3 regions of the Pseudarthrobacter ribosi genome follow, and region 2 is predicted to be linked to each of the others. Evidence: riboswitches for the same ligand, from Rfam matches in the RefSeq annotation. Region 2 holds a riboswitch; each other region holds the start of a gene.
The links. A riboswitch is a leader RNA that binds a small molecule or an ion and turns the genes downstream of it on or off. The one in region 2 is predicted to bind cyclic di-AMP.

Region 1: another riboswitch for cyclic di-AMP. It lies ahead of ACZYZ5_RS04585 (C40 family peptidase); the one in region 2 lies ahead of ACZYZ5_RS12860 (aggregation-promoting factor C-terminal-like domain-containing protein).
Region 3: another riboswitch for cyclic di-AMP. It lies ahead of ACZYZ5_RS06230 (M23 family metallopeptidase); the one in region 2 lies ahead of ACZYZ5_RS12860 (aggregation-promoting factor C-terminal-like domain-containing protein).

Annotation. Positions count from the first base shown of each region.
Region 1 covers NZ_JBVAYZ010000003.1:201,690-208,500, reverse strand. The annotation lists gene ACZYZ5_RS04605 (DUF5129 domain-containing protein) at 1-460, shown strand, start outside; gene ACZYZ5_RS04600 (DUF1918 domain-containing protein) at 467-658, opposite strand; gene ACZYZ5_RS04595 (serine hydrolase) at 720-1,604, opposite strand; gene ACZYZ5_RS04590 (dihydrofolate reductase family protein) at 2,091-2,678, shown strand; gene ACZYZ5_RS04585 (C40 family peptidase) at 2,736-3,479, opposite strand; cyclic di-AMP (ydaO/yuaA leader) riboswitch at 3,484-3,685, opposite strand; gene ACZYZ5_RS04580 (hypothetical protein) at 3,855-4,124, shown strand; gene ACZYZ5_RS04575 (calcium:cation antiporter) at 4,902-6,056, shown strand; gene ACZYZ5_RS04570 (DNA polymerase IV) at 6,253-6,811, opposite strand, start outside.
Region 2 covers NZ_JBVAYZ010000011.1:99,661-106,471, forward strand. The annotation lists gene ACZYZ5_RS12830 (glycosyltransferase) at 1-457, shown strand, start outside; gene ACZYZ5_RS12835 (DNA glycosylase AlkZ-like family protein) at 462-1,715, shown strand; gene ACZYZ5_RS12840 (nucleoside deaminase) at 1,757-2,260, opposite strand; gene ACZYZ5_RS12845 (phosphatase PAP2 family protein) at 2,332-3,174, shown strand; gene upp (uracil phosphoribosyltransferase) at 3,187-3,822, shown strand; gene ACZYZ5_RS12855 (glyoxalase superfamily protein) at 3,940-4,317, shown strand; gene ACZYZ5_RS12860 (aggregation-promoting factor C-terminal-like domain-containing protein) at 4,342-5,106, opposite strand; cyclic di-AMP (ydaO/yuaA leader) riboswitch at 5,108-5,264, opposite strand; gene ACZYZ5_RS12865 (sensor histidine kinase) at 5,419-6,811, opposite strand, start outside.
Region 3 covers NZ_JBVAYZ010000004.1:244,726-251,536, forward strand. The annotation lists gene ACZYZ5_RS06220 (HNH endonuclease) at 1-332, opposite strand, end outside; gene ACZYZ5_RS06225 (NlpC/P60 family protein) at 553-1,344, opposite strand; cyclic di-AMP (ydaO/yuaA leader) riboswitch at 1,654-1,812, opposite strand; gene ACZYZ5_RS06230 (M23 family metallopeptidase) at 1,961-2,782, opposite strand; cyclic di-AMP (ydaO/yuaA leader) riboswitch at 2,787-2,999, opposite strand; gene ACZYZ5_RS06235 (iron-dependent transcriptional repressor DtxR) at 3,145-3,840, opposite strand; gene serC (phosphoserine transaminase) at 4,107-5,234, shown strand; gene ACZYZ5_RS06245 (MFS transporter) at 5,298-6,605, opposite strand; gene ACZYZ5_RS06250 (DUF3027 domain-containing protein) at 6,650-6,811, opposite strand, start outside.

The DNA of each region.
Region 1 (6,811 bases), on a different contig from region 2:
CGACTCCGCGACGGCCGCCGCCCTGCGCTCCTTCCGCGATGAAAACCACCGGGAAATCGAACGGTGGACCGCGGAGCTCTCGGACGGAACAATCACGCCCGAGACGGCCCTGGACCGGCTGCGGGACGCGCGCACGCACCTCTCCGAGCTGCTCAAGAACCATGCCGATACCGTGATTGCCGGCTTCACCAAGAACGAGAAGGAAGCCCGGCTCATGCAGCAGGAGATGGAGGACGCACAGGCCGGAAGCAAGGCAAAATACGGGCGCACGTACGAACCCAGCATTCTGGGCACGGTGTACCCCTCGTATTACTTCCTCTCCGTGCCGACGTTCAACTCTGGCTTCACCAGCGGGGTCAGCAGTGTCAGCAGCGCCCGCGGCGGCGGGGGCGGCAGCACCACCGGCTACGGCAGCAGCGGCGGTAGCTTCTCCGGCTCCGGCAGTTCATCGAGTTTCTAGCCGCGGTCAGGCGCCCTTGCTGCTTTCGACGACGAAATCGCCGCCGGGGAACAGGATGGTCTCATGGCCGTCGTCAAATCTGACGTGATACGGCGGGGCCCCGTCGGCCCCCTTGACCTCCAGGATTTCGCCGTGCCGGTCGGACGACTCGACCGTGGTGCCACGGATGATGATGCGGTCTCCCTGGGCTGCTTTCATGGCATTCACCTCCCTTCTCCAGCGTACGGTTGTGGGTTCTTTGGGGGAACGGCCGCTTTCGTCAGAAGAGTCGGGCGGCGACTGTGCTGGTGAGTTCGTGGAAGACGCGGGCCCGGGTAGCCTCGGCGTCCCGGCCCAGCGTGTAGACGACAAACACATACGCCCGCTCCCCCCGCACCAGGATGCTCGCGTCGTGCAGGTTCCCGTTGAGCAGCCCGTACTTGTGGAAGACGCTGACCCCCGCAGGTGCGGCGGCCGGGATCAGCGTTTCGTAGTTGGTCTGCTGCATGAGGGACAGTAGTTGGGCTGTGTTGGCGGGGTTCAGCAGCCGGCCGCTGTATAGCTCGGACAGAATCGTTGCCATCTCTGCGGCTGTCAGGGTGTTCACGGTCCGGTCGTAGGGAATGCCCATCGAGGCTGCATAGTTGATCAGTCCCCTGTGGCCCACGGCGGCGAGGATCAACGCCCATGAATCGTTGTTGCTTTGCTGGACCATTTGCCGGATCTGCTGGCCGGCGGTGGATGCCCCCATCGGGGTCCCCAGCGAGGCCTTGCCGGTTTCCACCAGATGGTAGTAGGCGGCGGCGGCGAGGATCTTCCCGGTGCTGGCGGCCACGAACTTGGTCTTGTCCCCGTATTCGTGCACCGTTCCGTCAGCCACATCGATCAGGGCCACGCCCACCTGGTAGCCGCTGTTGGCCGCGATCACGGCGTTGATTTCTGCGTCCAGTTCCGGCCCGATGGCGGGAGCGGGGGGCGTGACGACGGCGGGTGTCGGCGTCGGGGGTTCTGCCGACGGCGTTGAGCCGCCGGCGGCGGACAGCGGGTCGGCGGCACCAGCTGAGGCGGACACCGACGCAACCGGCGCAGCCCCGGCGTCGACCGGTCCCCTGGCCTGCATGGTGCCGTAAACAGCCCCGGCCGTGATCAGGCCGAGGACGGTCACCAGTGCAACCAGGAACTGCGGGCGGATCCCGCCTGTGAACCGCAGCAGGCGTGGCCCGGCCCCACGGGCGGACTCTTGTGTGTGCCGGCCGCTGCTGTAGTGCCGGCCGGGTCCCCAGGATTCCACCGGTCTCAACCCCGGAACATCAACGGGGGCGCGACGTCGGCTGACGCCTCAGGCAAGCTCGTGGGCATGCTTTTCCTCCGAAAGTAAAGAACCGCGGGCGCGGCTTCAAATTTCCTGCATTCTTCTACCGGTGGGACCCGAGCGCAAGTGGCCACACCTGCGGGCCCGGGATCAGCCGGCCGGCTCCCAATGCTGGAACCGGAGTTCCCGCAGCACGCCGTGCAGCGGAGCCACCGTGAAAGGCAACTCCTCCAGTCTAATCCCGGGGGCCGCGGCCGGCGCGGTCCGGTTCCCCTGCCGCGGCTGAAGGGTGCGGCGTACGCTGGAACCCCAGTCGGCAGCGAACAGAAGGAGCCCGTCATGCGCAAGGTCATCTTTATGATGCAGGTATCCCTTGACGGATTCTTTGAGGGTCCGGAGCAGGATCTGAGCTGGCATCTGGTCGATGATGAACTGCACCGACATTTCAACGACGAGCTCCGGACTATGGGCGCTTTCCTGGACGGCCGCATCACCTATGAGCTGATGGCCGATTTCTGGCCGACGGCAGACCAAGACCCCTCAAGCCCTGCCCCGATGGTCGAGTTCGCGGGGATCTGGCGGGACATTCCCAAAATTGTCTATTCCAGGACCCTGACGTCGGCCGGCTGGGATACCGAGGTGGTGCACGACGTGGTCGCGGAAGAGGTGGCCAGGCTCAAGGAACAGCCCGGCGGCGATCTGGCGCTCGGCGGCGCCGATCTGGCGGGGTCGTTCCGGCGGCTCGGGCTGATCGATGAGTACCGGATCTATGTGCACCCGGTCCTGATCGGACGGGGCAAGGCCCTGTTCCAGGAGACGGATGCGGTGACTCCGCTCCGGCTGCAGGAGAGCCGCACGTTCGGTAACGGCGTGGTACTGCTGCGGTATTCAGTGGAGCCGGACGCCGGGCACGCAGAAGGCCGGTGATCTGCTGCCCCCAAGGCAACCGATCGACCGGCCTTCGATGTGCTGCTGGCGGTGCTGCTAGCCGGCGCGGACGAACGTCACGGAGCCGGTGGCGGTCAGCCAGGAGAGCGGGTGCGTCATGGTGGCGTTGACGCCGTTCATGCCGCCGCTGATCGCCTGGCCGTTGCCTGCGTAGATGGCGACGTGGCCGGACTGGACGATGATGTCGCCGGGCAGGGGGGAGGCGACGACCTTGCCGTACTTCAGGAAGGCCTGCGGGCCGATGTTGCCCACCGGGATTCCGGCAGCATTCAGGGCCTTCTCCACTACCGCGGTGCAGTCCTGCGTGATGCCGATCTGGCCGTATGCTACGGCCAGCATGGTGGCATTGGCTCCTCCGGCTGCCGGGGCAGCGGCGGGGGCAGCGGCGGGTGCGGCCTGGACGTTCACGGCTGCCTTGGCGGGGGCGGGGGCGGCGGCCGGGGCGGGTGCCGGTGCTGCCGGGGCTTTCGGAGCGGCCACGGGCTTGGGCGCCTCGACGACGGGCGCCGGTGTGGTCTCAACAGCCGGACGCTCGAAAGTGATCTGGACGGTCGAGTCCGCCAGAACCGGCGCGGAGACCTGGCCCTTGACGTCAACGGCCGACGCAGGAGCGGAGTCCCGCTCGGTCGGTGCATCGGCTGCATTCGCGGCCATGGCGCTGCTGAGCACCATTCCGGAAGCGGCTACAAGCACTGCGGCCTGGCGGCCAATGGTGCCGGCGGTGCGGCGTTTGCTGCGAAGATCGGCGCGTTTGGGCGCACGGGTATTGCTGAAAGTCATTTAAGAAGCCTCTCCCAATGCCTGCGAGGTGAGCTGTCGGATTCGGATGGGAGGCACCCGGCCGCACGCTGGCCCGATCATGACGGGCCGTGCGGCTTCACCCCAAGACCCCTGGAGAACAGCGGGTCAAAATTGGTTTCCCCGTCTCTGCCGGACGTTGCTGCGAGTTACCCCCGGGCCGCGGCAGAGTTAGGCAATCGGCTGGGGAGAGCCCGTCTCGGAAACAACAGGCACCTAACAACGGTAACGGAATGATTACGGAGTGTCACATCGAGCTCCGGTTGGGCTGTGCTTACCGGCGTGCTATGAACCCCGTCGGAACCGGCCCCAGGCATAGGATGATGCCATCACCGTTCCCCGAAGCGGAGGCTCGAAATGAAAAGTCCCGATGTCGCCAGGCACTGTGTCGCCATCTGCCAGCTGAGCAGTCAGCCGCCGGAGGACTTCAATGTCAACACCGAACTGCTGGTGCTGGAAAACGGTGAGGTCCGCGTCTCCACCTGGGACGCCGAGCCCCGCGACGGAGGGTTCGATGTGCATGTCCTGAACGACCGCGTGGACGCCCTCGGCTTTATGGTGATTACCGACTGGGAGTTCTTCGATGAAAAGGCCTATGCCGTGGTGGAACGCCGGCCGGGAAGCTAGGCCCATCCCATTCCGGCAGGGGCCCGGGTAAACCTCTGATTCCGTATCTACGCGGTATTTTGACTTTGTTGCAGACGTCATTTGATGACGCCAATGGAGATCGCGGAAGAATTATTGGAACGGCCACGGCTGTGTGTCACAGTGCCCGATCCGGCAAGCTCCTATTTCGCCGCCGCACCCGGGTTCCTTGCCCTGTTTCGGTGCTGTGTACCCGGCGCATGAGGCCGCTTTTCCCCATAGCCTGTCCTTGTTCCGAGCGACCAAGAATGAGGAAGAAAATGACTCAGACTGGAGTTTCAACTTTGATGACGGGGAATACTCCCGGAACGGTCAAGGTTCATTGCGCCCACCCCGGGAGCGCCCTGACAAATAGGAGCATTGTATGCATCGTGCGTGCCTTGTCACCGGACCGGTTCGTCTCCAGTGTTGTCGCTGCTGAGCTCGACTCGTTGAACGGGCCCATCCGGAGTGGCGTGGGCCCGATCGGCAGAAGGCGGAGCTGAATCGTCCCTGCGAGCCATGTCCGGCTCTAGGTCCGGGCGCAGCCAAACTCGCAGCGAGTCGTTCCGATAAAGGACGCTGCCTGGCGGTGGAGTGATGTGCTCGGCGACGGTGCTGGGTTCGTTGATTTCCATGCCTGTATTTTGCGGGTCCGCCCGGGGGTCGTGGCGGCCCTGCAGTAGCATGATCCGCAGAGTGTGACACCAGCGCGTCGGACGGGACGGCCCGTTCGTTTCGATAGACACGGGGACGGCCCCGTGGAATGGGGTTCAACCCGTGGTTTCCTCTACTGCAGGATCCATTTTCTCGCCCGTCGCCATCTCGCGGCTCGTGGTCGGTTGGGGTGCCGTCGTCGGGTTGGTGGTTGCCGGGCCCCTGCTTGAGGCACCCGTTCCTACCTGGCTACTGATTACTGCACTCGTGCTCATCGTCGGGGTCGTTCTGGTCTGCGCCTTCGGGGTGGTCCATGAGGCCGAACATCTCGCCCGCCGGCTGGGTGATCCCTACGGCTCCCTGGTCCTCACACTCTCCATTGTGCTGATCGAGGTGGTGCTCATTTCCGCCGTCATGCTCGGTCCCGGGGAACACACGACCATCGCCCGGGACTCGGTGATGGCCGTATCGATGATTATTCTTAATGCGGTGATCGGGCTCTCTGTGCTCGTCGGAGCGATCAAGCACGGCAATCTGGGCCACAACCGCACCGGCACGTCCTCGTATCTCGCCATGCTCGTTGTTCTGGTCTCGTTGGCTTTCGCCCTGCCGGCCCTGATCGGGCGGGATGGCTCCTACACGTCGGGGCAGGTGGTCCCCATCATCGTGCTGACCCTCGCCCTCTATGCCTTCTTCCTCTACCGGCAGATGGGCAGGCAGGCCGGCGACTTCCGGGAGGTCGATCCGCGCTTCGCCGCCGGCCGGGACCTACCTGACAGCCAGGCCGCCAAGCAAAGCAGCATCACCCAGGTCATCGCCGAACACCGGACCGAGGTGTTGCTGCGGATCGCGTTTCTCATCGTGACGGTGCTGCCCATCGTGCTGCTCTCGCACGACATGGCCACGCTCCTGGACGACGGACTCGACCGCGTCGGTGCGCCGGTGGCGCTTTCCGGCATTCTGATCGCCATGATTGTGTTCCTGCCCGAGTCGATCACCTCAGTGCGCGCAGCGCTGCAGGGCGAGATTCAGCGCGTCAGCAATCTATGTCATGGCGCCCTCGTCTCCACGGTCGGCCTGACCATTCCCGCGGTCCTCATCATCGGCGCCCTCACCGGTCAGGCCGTTGTGCTCGGCGAGTCCCCGGTCAACCTGCTGCTCCTCGGCGTCACGTTGATGCTGTCGGTGACAACGCTCGCTTCCAAGAAGGTCACGGCCATGCACGGTGCAGCCCATCTCGTGGTCTTCGCGGTCTACGGCATCGCCGTGTTCTCCTAATTTGGTCCAACCGGAGAGGGATTCGTTGGTGGCGATGGCCACGGACCCCCGAAGCACGTATCACCGCCCTTCTATCAGCCCCGGCCGAGCACGTCGTTTACGAGCTGTTTCGTCTGGACGTTTCCCCCCCGGGCGCGGACCGTCCAGCGGGGGTCCCCAATCACGACGGAGGCGACGTAGCAGGCGAGCGACGCCGTCACCAACCGCCGCGCGTGGGCGTATGTCCCTTTCGGGCATCGTCGGGCATTGCCATTTCGGCCCGCAGGCCTAGGAGTCGGATCGGACGGCCCGCTTCAATTCCGGCTGCGAGGTCCAGGGCCCGCGCGAGGATTTCATTCCGGTCGAATGTCTCGGGAATCTTCTTCGCGTGGGTCTTGGTGAAGAACGGCGCGTACCGAACCTTGAGGGTCAGCCCGACCACGGGCCGTCCTTCGGCGACAACATCCTCGAGGACACGCGCTGTCAGCTCCCTTACCGCGTCGTCCACCTGAGCGGTCTCGGTCAGATCCCGCTGGAAGGTGGTCTCCCTGCTATGCCCGCGGGCAACCCACGGGGTGTCGTCCACAACACTGGAGCCGTCCCCGCGTCCGAGCTCCGCGTACCAAGGACCCATCCTGGGGCCGAACTCCGGGACCAGGTCTTGGGGGTCGGACGCGGCGAGCTCGGCGACGGTGATGATGCCGAGTTTAGCCAGCCGGCCCGACACTTTGGTTCCGATGCCCCACAGGTCCATGGTGGGCCGACTGCCCATGACA
Region 2 (6,811 bases):
AACCTTCGGGCTGGTGGTGACGGAGTCGATTGCGCGGGGTGTGCCGGTGGTCGTCCGGGCCGGCACCGGCGCCGTCGAGGCACTCGCCGCCGGGACCCCCGCGCCGACTCCCGCCGCGTTGGCGCCCGCCCCAACGGACACGGAGGGAGACGGCGCGGCACTCCTGCCGGGAACCGCCGTCGACCTCGGCGCGGACCCGGCTCCCCTCACGGAGCTGCTGCGGCGCTGGCTGTCCGATCCCGGCCTCCGCACCCGCTGGCGGGCAGCGGCGGTTGCCGCCCGGGACCGCCTGCCCGGCTGGGACGCCACCGCCCGCACCGTGCTGGCAGCCCTGGACCCGCGGCACGCCTGCCCGGATCACCCTGACCCGGAGCGCCCGGCCGCGCAGCCGCCGGGTACTCCGCAGGAAAAGCCCACCGCGGAAGATTCCCCTGCCGCGCAAGCTGGTGGACAATGACCCCATGACGCCGCAGCCACTCACCACGCAGCCCCTGACGGCGAATGTGCCGCCGGCCCGGACCCTTACCCGGGAGCGGCTCCGCGCCTGGGCCTGGCACAAACAGGGCCTGGACGGCTCGCTGTCCGGCTGCACGTCGGAGCAGGTCTTCGCCCGGGCGGGCTGGGCGCGCTCCGTGGGCGGAGCCAACCCCTACCTCACCCTCTTCGCCCGCGCTGGCATTCGCCGCGAACAGGTGGACAAAGACGTCCTGGCGCACCGGATCCTCGAACTCCCGACGGCGCGCGGCTGCACCTACGTCCTGGGCCGGGACGATTTCGGCTGGGCGCTCAGGCTGGGCAAGGATGCCGGCGAGGCGTTCCGGGTGCTTGGAAGGCTCGGCGTGGACCGCGGTGAAATCACCCTGCTGGAGGAGCAGGTGCTGCACACGCTCGCCGAGGCCGCCATCCCGATGGACCCGCGGCAGCTCAAGGAGGAACTCGGCGAATCCGTGCGAAACCTCGGCGAGGAAGGCAAGAAGAAGGGCGCCACGACCACGCTGCCCACGGCCCTGGGCATCCTGCAGTCCCAGGGACGGATCCGCCGCGTCCCGGCCAACGGCCGGCTGGACCAGCAGCGCTACGCCTACGAACTGTGGAACCTGCCGCCCAGCCCGCTCGACGACGACCAGGCCCGCATCGAACTGGTCCGCCGCTACCTGGGCTGGACCGGAGGGGCCACCTTCAAACAGTCACAGTGGTTCACGGCTTTCACGGTGGCGCAGAGCAAGGCGGCGCTGGCCGCCGTCGGCGCGGTCGAGGTTCCCACCGGCGACGGGGAGATGCTGTGGATGCTGCCCGACGACGTCGAACAACTCGCCGCCTTCCAGGAGCCGGACGAAGAACAGATCCAACTGCTCGCCGGAACGGATTCGATCGCGCTGCTGCGGCGCAATGCCGCCGATCTGCTGGCCGAGGAGGACCAGCACACGAATACCCTGGGTTCGCTGGCGCTGCAGGCGGACCTCCCGGACCATCCCATTTTCGACCGGGGCCGGATCATCGGGCTGTGGCAATACGATCCCGGCCAGCAACGGATCGTGCCCTGGGTGTTCCACGGCCCCACACCGGCGGTGAACCGGCGGATCGCCGAAGTCGAGGACTGGATCCGCGAGGACCTCGGCGACTTCCGGGCCTTCAGCCTCGACTCACCGGCCACCCGGCAGAAGCGGATCGACAACCTGGCGGCCGCCGCAACAGGCTCCGCCGCTGTCAGCTAGCGCCGGAAGCCCCAGGCCCGGGGAGCAGCGGTGGCGGGGGCTCAGGCGCCGCGGTGTCCGGCGAAGAAGTCCTGCAGCAGCGTCGCGCATTCCTGTTCCCTGATGCCGCCATACACTTCCACCCAGTGGTTGAGCCGGCGCTCGCGGAGGATGTCGAACACGGAGCCGGCGGCCCCGGCCTTCTCGTCCCAGGCGCCGAACACCACCCGTGGAATCCGTGCCAGCACCACCGCCCCGGCGCACATGGCGCAGGGCTCCAGCGTCACCACCAGGGTGCAGTCCGCCAGCCGCCAGCCGTCACCGGCGCTTCCGCCCCGGGCGCTGAGTTCCTGCAGTCGTGCCGCAGCCTCGCGGATGGCCACCATCTCCGCGTGCGCCGTCGGGTCCCCGAGCGCCTCACGCTCGTTGCGCCCGCTGCCGAGCACCGTGCCGTCGGGGCCGATAACGACGGCGCCGATCGGCACGTCCGCCGTGGACAGTGCGGCACGCGCTTCGGTGAGGGCAAGGCCCATCCATGCGGCATGGCGGGGCTCGGGGGAAGTCATGGCTCAATGATAGTTTCGGTACTAAGCAAGCTGTGCAGCAAAGCTGCCGACGACAACAATCGGGAGATGCCGTGAAAACCGGGCCGGAGAGCTGGATAACGCAGCATTGGGGCAAATGGGTGGTGCCCTACGCCGCGCTGTGGGTCACCATGCTGATCGGGGGCGTCGTGGTGGTGATCCTGGCGCTGGTGAGCGCGGAGGTCTATGACGACGTGGTGGATGACGCCGGCCTCGCCAACCTGGACCAGCCCGCTCTGGCGTTCATGGAACAGCTCCGCAGCCCCGGCCTGGATTCGTTCGTTACGGGCTTCACTAACATCGGCGGCGGGATCGGGATGCCCATCCTGGCCAGCATCCTCACCGCATGGCTCATCTGGGCCAGCCGGACCTGGCGGCCACTGATCCTGATCGGGGGTGCCGCAGCGGTTTCCGTGACCGCCACAACATTTGGCAAGACCCTGATCGGAAGGACCCGCCCGGACCACTCCGACGCCGTCCCGCCCTACGAAAACTCGCCGTCGTTTCCCAGCGGCCACACGCTCAACACCACAGTGGTAATCGGGCTGGTGGTGTATTTGGCATGCCTGCAGATCCAACGGACCTCCGCCCGGATCGGCCTGATCGCGGCGGGTGCGGTCTTCATCATCGCTATGGGCCTCAGCCGGGTCTACCTGGGCCACCACTGGATGACGGACGTGATGGTCGGGTGGGCCATAGGCCTGGCCTGGGTGGGGATGGTGATCCTGGCCCACCGGCTCTTCCATGTGATCCGGCATCGGGAGCACGCCGGCCCCGCGCCCACGTTCGACCACCCAGCGCACTTGCACGACGGCGCCGCTGGCGGCAGTGCCCCGGAGGGCAAGGACGACGTCGGCGCCCGCGGTCCCACGGGCGGGCCACCAGCCGCCGGGTGATAGTTTTGACCCATGCGCACTCTCGTTGTGGACCACCCGCTGGTCGCCCATAAGCTCACCGTTCTGCGGGACAAGAACACCCCGTCCCCGGTCTTCCGCCAGCTCACCGAGGAACTCGTCACGCTCCTGGCGTACGAGGCCACCCGCGAGGTCCGCACCGAACCGGTGACCATCGAGACCCCGGTCAGCACCACCATCGGCACCGCCTTCACCAAGCCCACCCCACTGGTCGTCCCCATCCTCCGTGCCGGGCTCGGCATGCTTGAGGGTATGACCAAGCTGGTTCCCACGGCGGAGGTCGGATTCCTGGGCATGGCCCGCGATGAAGAGACCCTGGACATCATTACCTACGCGGAGCGTCTGCCCGAGGACCTCACCGACCGTCAGATCTTCGTCCTGGATCCCATGCTCGCGACCGGCGGCACGCTGCGCGAGGCCATCAAGTTCCTGTTCAAGCGCGGCGCTTCCGACATCACCTGCATCTGCCTGCTGGCCGCTCCGGAAGGCCTCGCGAAGCTCGAAGAAGAGCTCGCCGATGCCAACGTGACGATTGTGCTGGCCTCGATCGACGAGAAGCTCAACGAGAAGTCCTACATCGTGCCGGGCCTGGGCGACGCGGGAGACCGTCTCTACGGCGTGGCCGGCTGAGCCAGCCGCGCGGGGCCGGACTTGGCTCCGCGGCCGGTTCAACCGGCCCCCGAGCCAGGCTCCCCGCAAGGGAGCCTGGTCTACCGGAATGTACCGCCCGGTACTAGCCTGAGCCCCATGGACTGGAAACTAGAGCTTGTTTTTGTGCCCGTGGCTGATGTGGACCGCGCGAAGGATTTCTACGTCAACAAGGTGGGCTTCAATGCCGACTTCGACGAGCGGCCCATGGACGGCATCCGATTCGTCCAGCTGACCCCGCCGGGTTCCGGCTGCTCGATCGCCATCGGCGAGGGCCTCTCGGACGCCCCGCCGGGCACCGCCCCCAGCCTGCAGCTCGTGGTCAGCGACATCCAGGCTGCCCACCGGCAACTCAAGGACCGCGGCGTGGACGTCAGCGACGTCGACGTGCAGGACTGGGGGCATTTCGTCTACTTTGCCGACCCCGACGGCAACAAATGGGCGGTGCAGTACATCCCCAACCGTCCTAACGGCTAGGCAGGCGGCCTGGCTGTCAGGTGTTTAGTACCAGTTCTTGGCGTAGTGGAAGTTCAGGGCGCCACACGGTGAGCCGTAACGATCCTGGATGTACTCCAGTCCCCAATTGATCTGGGTCCGGTAGTTTGTCCGGTAGTCGGCGCCCGCGCTGGCCATCTTCTCGGCCGGCAGGGACTGGACCACGCCGTAGGCGCCGCTGCTCGGGTTCGTGGCTGTCGTTTCCCAGTCCGATTCCTTGGTCCAAAGCTTCATCAGACAGGGCATCTGGCTCGGGGCCCAGCCATAGGAGCCCAGCTGGCCGGCCGCGTACGCCTGGGCACCGGCAGGATCATCGATGGCAACGGGGGCCGGCGCCGGCGCCGGGGCGGGAGCCGGGGCAGGCTCTGGTGCCGGGGCGGGAGCGGGGGCCGGGGCCGGTGCTTCGGCAGGCGCCACCGCGGCCGGCTGGGCAGGGGCATCGCCGCTGCGGGTGACGGCCTGGTTCTCGACGCGGACACGTTCAAAATCAAGGTGCGTCAGCGGATCCGCGGTGGCGGCTGCCTGCTTGGAACTGCCCGCATCGGCATTGCGGGCCGCCGTCTCGGAGGCCTGGCCGGCCGCGCCGGCCCCCACGATTACCGCGCAGGCGGCAACAACAACGGCCGCCCGGCGGCCGGTCGAGCCGGCGTGGTGGGCCAGCCGGGCCAGGGCTGATGCGGGCTTGGTCGATTCGCCGCGGTGGCGTGACAGCTCGGAGTTAGTGGAGTTTGCGGCGCCGTCAGGGCGCGTTTGTGGCTTGGATTCAGTCATGAATGCCTCTCAACGCCTGCGGAGTTAGCTGTCGGGTTCGGATGAGGTCACCCGGCCGCACGGAATCTCACGTGTCGGCTTCACCCCAAGGGCGCAATGTGCAGAAATGCCCGGGAACTCTGGGTTCCCCGCCTCTGCCTGTCCAGCGGAATCCGGGAGGCGGCAGAGCTTGGCGTACATCCGGATATACGGCCTTATTGGTGGCCGCACCCTAAAAACCGTACAGGAGTTGGATGGCTAAGTCACATTTAGGTAACGGAAATCCCGACGGCGGCGGGGCGGCTTGCTCCCTGACCAGCGACGATGGCTGGTTCAGGCTGCGGGAAAAGCCTCCGGCAGCCGAACGGTGAACTCGGTGCGGCCGGGCATCGAGGTCACACTGACGGTCCCGCCATGGGCCTCGACAATCGACTGCACGATCGACAGTCCCAGCCCGCTGGTTCCCTCGGCGGAAGCGCTCGTCGCGGGGGCAGTGGTAGTGGCGGCAAGTCCGGCGGCTGCCTCGGGCGACCTCGGCGGGTGCAGCGGACGCCGTGGAAGGGACCCCCTGCCGGTTGCCGGCGTCGCGAGCGCTACCGGGTTCTTGCGGGAAGCGTCCGCGCGCGTAAAGCGGGCGAAGACGCGGTCCACGAACTCGGGGGCAATTCCGGGGCCGTCGTCCGTCACGGTCACCACGGCATATCCGTCCGCGGACCGGTTCACACCGGTCACCACCGTCGTGCCGGGGCCGGTGTGTTTGCGCGCGTTGGAGAGCAGGTTGGCCAGCACCTGGTGCAGTTGGGTCGCGTCACCGCAGACCACCACGGGCTCTTCCGGTAGCTCCAGGTGCCAGACCCGGTCCGGGGCCATGACCTTCTCGTCGCTGACCGTCTCGATGGCCAACTGGGTGAGATCCACCTCGCTGAGCTTGAGCGGCTGGCCCTCATCCAGCCGGGCAAGCAGGAGCAGGTCCTCCACTAAAGTGGTCATGCGTTCGGACTGGCTCTGCACCCGGGCCAGGGACTTCTGGCCGTCAGGGGTGAACTGTTCGGTCATGCGCATTAGTTCGGTGTAGCCGCGGATGGCGGTCAGGGGCGTGCGCAGCTCATGCGAGGCATCCGCGACGAACTGGCGGACCTTCATCTCGCTCGTCTGCCGGGCTTCCAGTGCATTGGAGACGTTGTCCAGCATCATGTTCAGGGCGTGGCCAACACTGCCCACTTCGGTGCCCGGATGCGCTGCGGACGCCGGCACGCGCACCGCAAGTCCCACTTCTCCGGCGTCGAGCGGCAGCCGGGAGACCTGCGTCGCGACCTCGGAGAGCTGATCGAGCGGTTTCATGGTCCGGCGGATCAGCGCCGTCCCGGCCAGTCCGATGATCAGGAGTCCGCCCGTGGACACGAGCACCATGGTCCAGACCATGGTGGCCAGCGTGTTCTGCTTCTCTGCGAGCGGCAGGCCGGTCACGATCACGTCGCCGCCCGGGGTCTCGGCGGCCACCAGGCGGTAGGCCCCGGCGGACAGGGTCCGGTCCACCGGCTCGCTCCACGGAGTGAGTTGCAGGAGCTCCTGGTCGTCTTCGTCGGTGAGGGACTCCCGGGTGGCATCCTCGGCGAGGAAACCGGCGCTGCGGACCGAATTGTCATCGATTCGAGCATTCAGGGTGCCAATGGCCTGTCCCCGCGCCTCAAGGGGATCGGAACGGCCGGAGCGGCCAAAGTCGCGG
Region 3 (6,811 bases), on a different contig from region 2:
GCGACGAGGTTTTCCCAGGAATCCGCACCACCCCTGGATTTGGGCTGGACATGATCGATGGTGTGGGCGGCTTTGCCGCAATACCCGCAGCGGTGTCCGTCCCGGCGGAGCACCCCGCGGCGGCTCACCGCCGTCACGGTGTTGTACCGGGGCCTGATGTAGCGATGCAAGAGAATCACCGAGGGCCGACCCAGGACGTCCTGCGGCCCGACGACGGGATCGTCGCCTTCCGCCACAACGCTGGCCTTTCCAGTCAGCACAAGGACGAGCGCCCGGCGGAAGGTCACAACCGCCAGCGGTTCATATCCAGCATTCAGAACGAGTGTGCGCATCCGCATACCTCTTCACGGCCGCACCCGCCAGGGGCACGAGGGCCGGCTGCCCTCTGCATGGTCGGGCTATGGATCGACAAAACAAGAGTAAACATGGACATGCCAATTCACCGAATCTTTTTTTGCCCGCCCGGCCCGTGTCCGCTGAAGTTCACGTCCTGGCAACGCAAAGGACCCCTGCCGAATGGCAGGGGTCCTTTGCGTTGCGAACAGTTCTTACTTAGCCGCCGACGCGGATGAAGACGGGGCCGGAGCCGACGTTGACGCTCTGCAGGGAAGTGGTTCCACCGTTCCAGCCGCCGTGGACGGCTCGGCCGTTGCCGACGTAAACAGCGATGTGGGCCATGCCCGATCCGCCGTTCTGGTAGTAGGCGAGGTCGCCCGGCAGTGCCGCGGCGGCGCTCACGGTGCGGCCGAGGGACAGGTAACCTGCCGGCCAGCCGTGGTAGTTGATGCCCGCAGCAGCCAGCGAGTTCGTAGCAAGGCGGGTGCAGTCCTGGCCGACGCCGAGCTGGGCGTAGGCGGCAGCGGCGATCGTGGCGCCCATGCCGCTGGCGACGGCCGGAGCCGCGGTGCTGGCAGCCGGAGCCGCGGTGCTGGCAGCCGGGGCTGCGGCGGCGGCGACCTTGGTGCTGGCGGTCTTAGCCGTGTTGGCAGCTGCGGGGGTCTCCTGGACCTTCACAACGGGCTTCGGGGCCTCCACGACGGGAGCCGGCGTGGTGGTGACGGCCGGCTTCTCGAAGGAGATGGCGATGGTCGAAGCAGCCGAGATGGTCGCCGGGGCGGCCGACTGGACTTCGAGGGTGGAAGCGGAGGTGGACTCGCGCTGAACGTTGGCCTCAGCAGCGTTGGCTGCGATACCGCTGGTCAGGACGAGGCCGGAGGCTGCAGCGATAACTGCGGCCTGGCGACCCACGCCACCGGCGTTGTCGCCGACGGCCTTGGCAATGACGGCCAGCGAGTTGGTCTTGGTGACCTCGGCGCGGTGCCGTGCGTTTGCACGAGTAGTCATTAAGTTCTCTCTTTCGTGATCCTGGGTCCGCGCTTTTTGGGCGCAGGCTGAGGACGCTCCGGCATCTTGGGGGTACGCCGGATCGCCCCGAAATGGGTTACTTAGCGAAGGGTGTACTGCGAAGACGCGCCAAAAGCGGGAACTGCTTGCAGGTGCATGGCCTGCGGGCCGGACTCAGCAGAGATTGAGACGGCGGCGTGAGATCCATTCCGGGCGCCAGAAAGGGCACTGCGGAGGTTGGATTTCAGCGGGCTCGTAAGAGCCGCGCAAGCGCGGTGACGCGCAGCATTGTGGCGTGAAGACACGAAAGTAGCCTCTCCCAATGCCTACGAGGTGAGCTGTCGGATTCGGATGGGAGTCACCCGGCCGCGCTGCTTCCTGGGAAGCTTTGCGACTTAACCCCAAGGCCTTCTTTCGAAGGCCAAAATTGGTTCCCCCGCCCCTGCCAGACGATGTCATGCGAACGGACCTTGAGCGGTGGCAGAGCTAGGCAATCCACTCAAGAGCGCCAACTTCGGAAAAGTTGGCGTAGGTCATACGGTACAGCAGTTGGGGCACAATGTCACATTCAGATCACGGCGTGTCATAAGAATGCGAGAGTGTCCCATCAGCTCTGTTAGAGCCAGCCGGTCGGGTCGACGACTTCGCCGTTGACCATGACCTCGAAGTGAAGGTGGCAGCCCGTGGAGGCGCCAGTGGTGCCGCTCATCGCCACGGCAGCGCCGCGGGAGACCTGCTGGCCCACCTTGACGCTGGCGGAGGACAAGTGGTTGTAGGTGGTCTCCAGGCCGTTGCCGTGGTCGATCACCACACGGTTTCCGCCGCCGTAGGGATGCCATCCCGTGAAGGTCACCGTGCCGCTGGCGGCCGCAAGGACGGCAGTGCCGCACTGGGCAGAATAGTCCTGGCCGCGGTGGAACTCCCCGGAGCCGCCGGTGATCGGGCTGACGCGGTATCCGAAGGGCGACGCCGTCTTCAGTTCGCCCAGGGGCGCCCCGAGGCTGCCCGACGAGGCTGCGCGGGTGATGGAGTCGACCGACTGGGCGCTCAACAGCTGCTTGAGCTTGCCGTCCGGGTCACTCTGGGTGGTGACGGCGGTGCGGTTGAAATCAATTTTGGCCTCGGCAGCGGTGACGTCCGGCTGGACTGCGGCAGAGATGGATCCGGCGGCTGACCCGGCGTCCGTGGCCATCACGGGGCCCGTGGCCGGGACGGTGACGGTGAGGACCAGTCCCGTGGCGGCCAGTGCGATGCCGGCCTTTTGCCCCACGCCACTGGCGGCGGCGAAGTCCGTTACCTGGCGGAACGGGCTGCGGCGGCCTCTGCGTTCGTCGCGGTGCGCGTCACGGGGGCGGTCTGCCGGGACGGCGACGGCCGGACGCGGCTCCGGTGCGGGACCGGTCGCGCGACGGCGGCCCCTGACGATCTGGGTGGTCAAAAACGGTTCCTCTCTGGAGAGCCTGCGGAGTTAGCTGTCGGATTCGGGTCAGAGAGATCAATGACCCGGTCCGCCGTGGCAAGCATCCAGCACAGAGGCATCAAAGGAGGTCCTCGGTCGAGTGTGCTTGCCGCTGACGGACTTCACCCCAAGGCTGTTGAACAGCCGGAAGTGGTTCCCCCGCCCCTGCCAGAAGGTGATCCTGCGACTGATCCGCTGGCAGAGCTCGGCTTCGGATCAGATAACGCTTTGGTATCGGTACTAGTGCTCAACTATAGGCGATTAAGCCGTCCAGTGATAAATCCGTTATCGACCTGTGCACATCTCATGGGAGGTCCCACGAGTGGCCCGGTTAGCGGCTGTTAACTGACGGTAACAAAGACGTGCGCCGCCACCTCGGGCGGGAGCTCCAAAGCGCCCTCGATGTCGGGCACCCGTACCGAGATGTATTCCCCGACCCGCTCCAGCGACACCAGTGCGCCGGGGCGGATGCCGCCCTCATCAAGCTGGACGAGCAGTTCCGGTTCGACCTGGATGGGCTCGGCGAGCCGGCTGACCCGGATCCGGGAATCCGGACCGTAGCCGGCCATGGCCTCCAGCAGGTTCACGACGCCGTCGGCATAGGGCTGGGAAGGCAGTCCGCCCAGCTCCGCGAGGCCGGGAATCGGGTTGCCATAGGGAGAAACGGTGGGATGGTTCAGCAGTTCGAAGATCCGCCGCTCCACCCGCTCACTCATGACGTGTTCCCAGCGGCAGGCTTCCTCATGGACGTAGGCCCAGTCGAGCCCGATCACGTCGGCCAGCAGCCGCTCGGCCAGGCGGTGCTTGCGCATGACTTCGATGGCACGTTTCCGGCCTGTTTCCGTCAGCTCCAGGTGGCGGTCGCCGGAAACAACCACCAGCCCGTCACGTTCCATCCGGCCGATGGTCTGGGAAACGGTGGGGCCGGAGTGGCGCAGCCGCTCGGCGATGCGGGCGCGGAGGGCGACGATGTTTTCTTCTTCAAGTTCCAGAATGGTCCGAAGATACATCTCGGTTGTATCGATCAGATCCGTCATTCAGCTCAGCTCCTCGAGCGCCGTCCTTGCGTATTCCCACCGTACCGCGTGCCGCAGGCGCCCTGGCGGGGTCCGCCGTACGTTCGCAGGCCAGCTTAGCCTATTTTGAATTACTCCGGATAATCTCAGTGACCGGACTATGACGGGCTCTTTTGCCTCCCGCGCCGGGCAGTCAGGCAGAATGAAACGCAAGGCTCCGCTGCAGCCACGCTGCCGGGCCACCTCCCGAGCCACACTTTTTGTACCAGCCGAAAATTGGAGCCACTGTGAGCGACACCAGCATTACGATTCCCGCAAACCTCCTGCCCAAGGACGGCCGGTTCGGCGCCGGACCGTCCAAGGTCCGCCCGGAACAGATGGAAGCCCTCGCCGCGGCGTCGCAGCTGCTGGGAACCTCCCACCGCCAGGCGCCGGTCAAGAACCTCGTGGGATCGGTCCGGAACGGGCTCAGCGAGTTCTTCCGCGCCCCCGAAGGTTACGAAGTCGTCCTGGGCGTCGGCGGATCGACGGCGTTCTGGGACATCGCCAGCTTCGGCCTGGTGGAGAACAAGGCCCAGCACTTGTCCTTTGGCGAGTTCGGCTCGAAGTTCGCCTCCGCCACCAACAAGGCACCGTTCCTAGCGGACTCCACCATCATCAAGTCCGAACCCGGCACCCGCCCGGCGGCCAGGGCCGAGGCCGGCGTCGATGTTTACGCCTGGCCGCAGAATGAGACGTCCACCGGCGTTGCCGCTCCGGTCCAGCGTGTGGCTGGCGCCGACGCAGGCTCCCTGGTCCTGGTTGACGCCACCTCGGCGGCCGGCGGACTGGATGTCGATGTCGCCGAAGCGGACGTCTACTACTTCGCCCCCCAGAAGAACTTTGCCTCCGACGGCGGCCTGTGGCTTGGCCTGTTCTCCCCGGCGGCGCTGGAACGTGCGGCGCGGATCAAGGCCGGCGGCCGCTGGATCCCGGACTTCCTGGACCTCCAGACGGCAATCGACAACTCGCGGCTGAACCAGACCTACAACACCCCGGCCCTGGCCACGCTCGTCACCCTCGACGCCCAGGTGCAGTGGCTCAACGCCAACGGCGGACTGGACTTCGCCGCGGCCCGGACCGCGGATTCGGCCGGCCGCATCTACCGCTGGGCCGAGGCCTCGGAGTACGCCACCCCGTTCGTGGCGAAGCCTGAGGAACGCTCCAACGTGATCGCGACCATCGACTTCGACGACTCCATCGACGCCGCGGCGATCGCGAAAGTGCTCCGCGCCAACGGCATCGTCGACACCGAGCCCTACCGCAAGCTGGGCCGCAACCAGCTCCGCATCGCGACCTTCGTGGCGATCGAGCCGGACGATGTGTCGGCGCTGCTGGAGTGCATCGACTTCGTGGTGGGCGAGCTGAAGAAGTAGCTCTCCACACCAGCGTGGCGCTAAGACGTCAGCGGTTGACGGCGAGCGACGGCGTCGTCCGGGTTAATCCCGGGCGGCGCCGTCTGCGTCGGGGCCGCTTGAGGTCCCCGGGCCGGCGGACACGACGCGGAAGTGACGCAGCCCCCGGGCGCGCCGGTCGAACCGGATCCGCAGCTGCCTGGCCCGGACAATCCACACCAGCCCGATCAGGGCCGCGATCAGGCCGGAAGCCGCCGCGACGCTCAGGGACCAGCGGGGACCGGCGACATTGGCGACCCACCCGACGAACGGGGCCCCGATAGGCGTGCCGCCCATAAAGATCGCCATGTAAAGCGCCATCACCCGGCCGCGCATCACGGGGTCCGTCGTGGTCTGCACGTAGCCGTTGGCGCTCGTCATCATAGTGATGGCGAAAAGCCCCACCGGTACCAGCGCCGCGCCGAACCAGAAGTAGCTGGGGGCCAGCGCAGCGATGCCGGAGGTCACGCCGAAAGCTCCGGCCGCTCCGAAAATGATCCGCAGCCGGGGCTTCTTGCGGCCCGCGGACAGCAGGGCACCGGCGACGGAGCCGATGGCCATGATGGAATTCATCAGGCCGAAGGCGCCGGCATCAAGACCGAATTCCGTGCCGACCATGGCCGCGATGAACAGCACAAAGTTCAGCCCCAGGGTCCCGACGATAAAGACCGCGACCAGCACCACCACAATGTCCGGCCGGAACCGCACATAGCGCAGCCCCTCGCGGATGCGGCCCTTGCCGGCCGCGGCCCGCGGCAGCTGGCGCAGCGAGGCGGTGGGAATCTTCCACAGGCTCAGCAGCAGCGCTACGAAGGTCAGGGTGTTAATCAGGAAGACCCAGCCGGGGCCGACGGCGACCGTGAGGATGCCGGCCACCGCGGGCCCGATCATGCGGGCCACGTTGAAGGAGGCGCTGTTGAGGGCCACCGCGTTGGGCAGGTAATCGTCGCGGACCAGTTCAGAGACGAAGGTCTGCCGCACCGGGGCGTCGAAGGCGGACACAACGCCAAGCAGCAGCGCGAAACCGTAGACGTGCCAGAGCTGCGCGGCCCCGGACACCACCAGGATGCCCAGCCCGGCACTCAGCACCGCCATCGCGGACTGGGTCAGGATGAGCAGCTGTTTACGGTTGAAGCGGTCGGCCAGCAGCCCGGCCACGGGGGCGAGGAAGAGCTGGGGTCCGAGCTGAAGGGCCATGGTGATGCCCATGGCGCTGGCGTCGTGGTCGGTCAGGTGGTCAAAGACCAGCCAGTCCTGGGCCGTCCGCTGCATCCACGTCCCGATGTTGGAGATCACCGCGCCGATGAACCAGATCCGGTAGTTCAGGATGTGCAGGGACTTGAAGGTGGACATCATGTCCAGCCCTCCCTGTGCGGCATCCCGGATGGTTCCAACCGTTAGTCAGCCTGCGCTGCGGGCAACTCGTCGTCCGGTGCGTCTTCGGTTGCCACGCCTGGAACATCGTCGGCGGCGTCGTCGTCGTCGTCGCTGGCGTCGTCGTCAACGTCGTCGGCGTCGTACTCATCGCCGGCACCGTCCGCGTTGCCGTCTGCATCGTC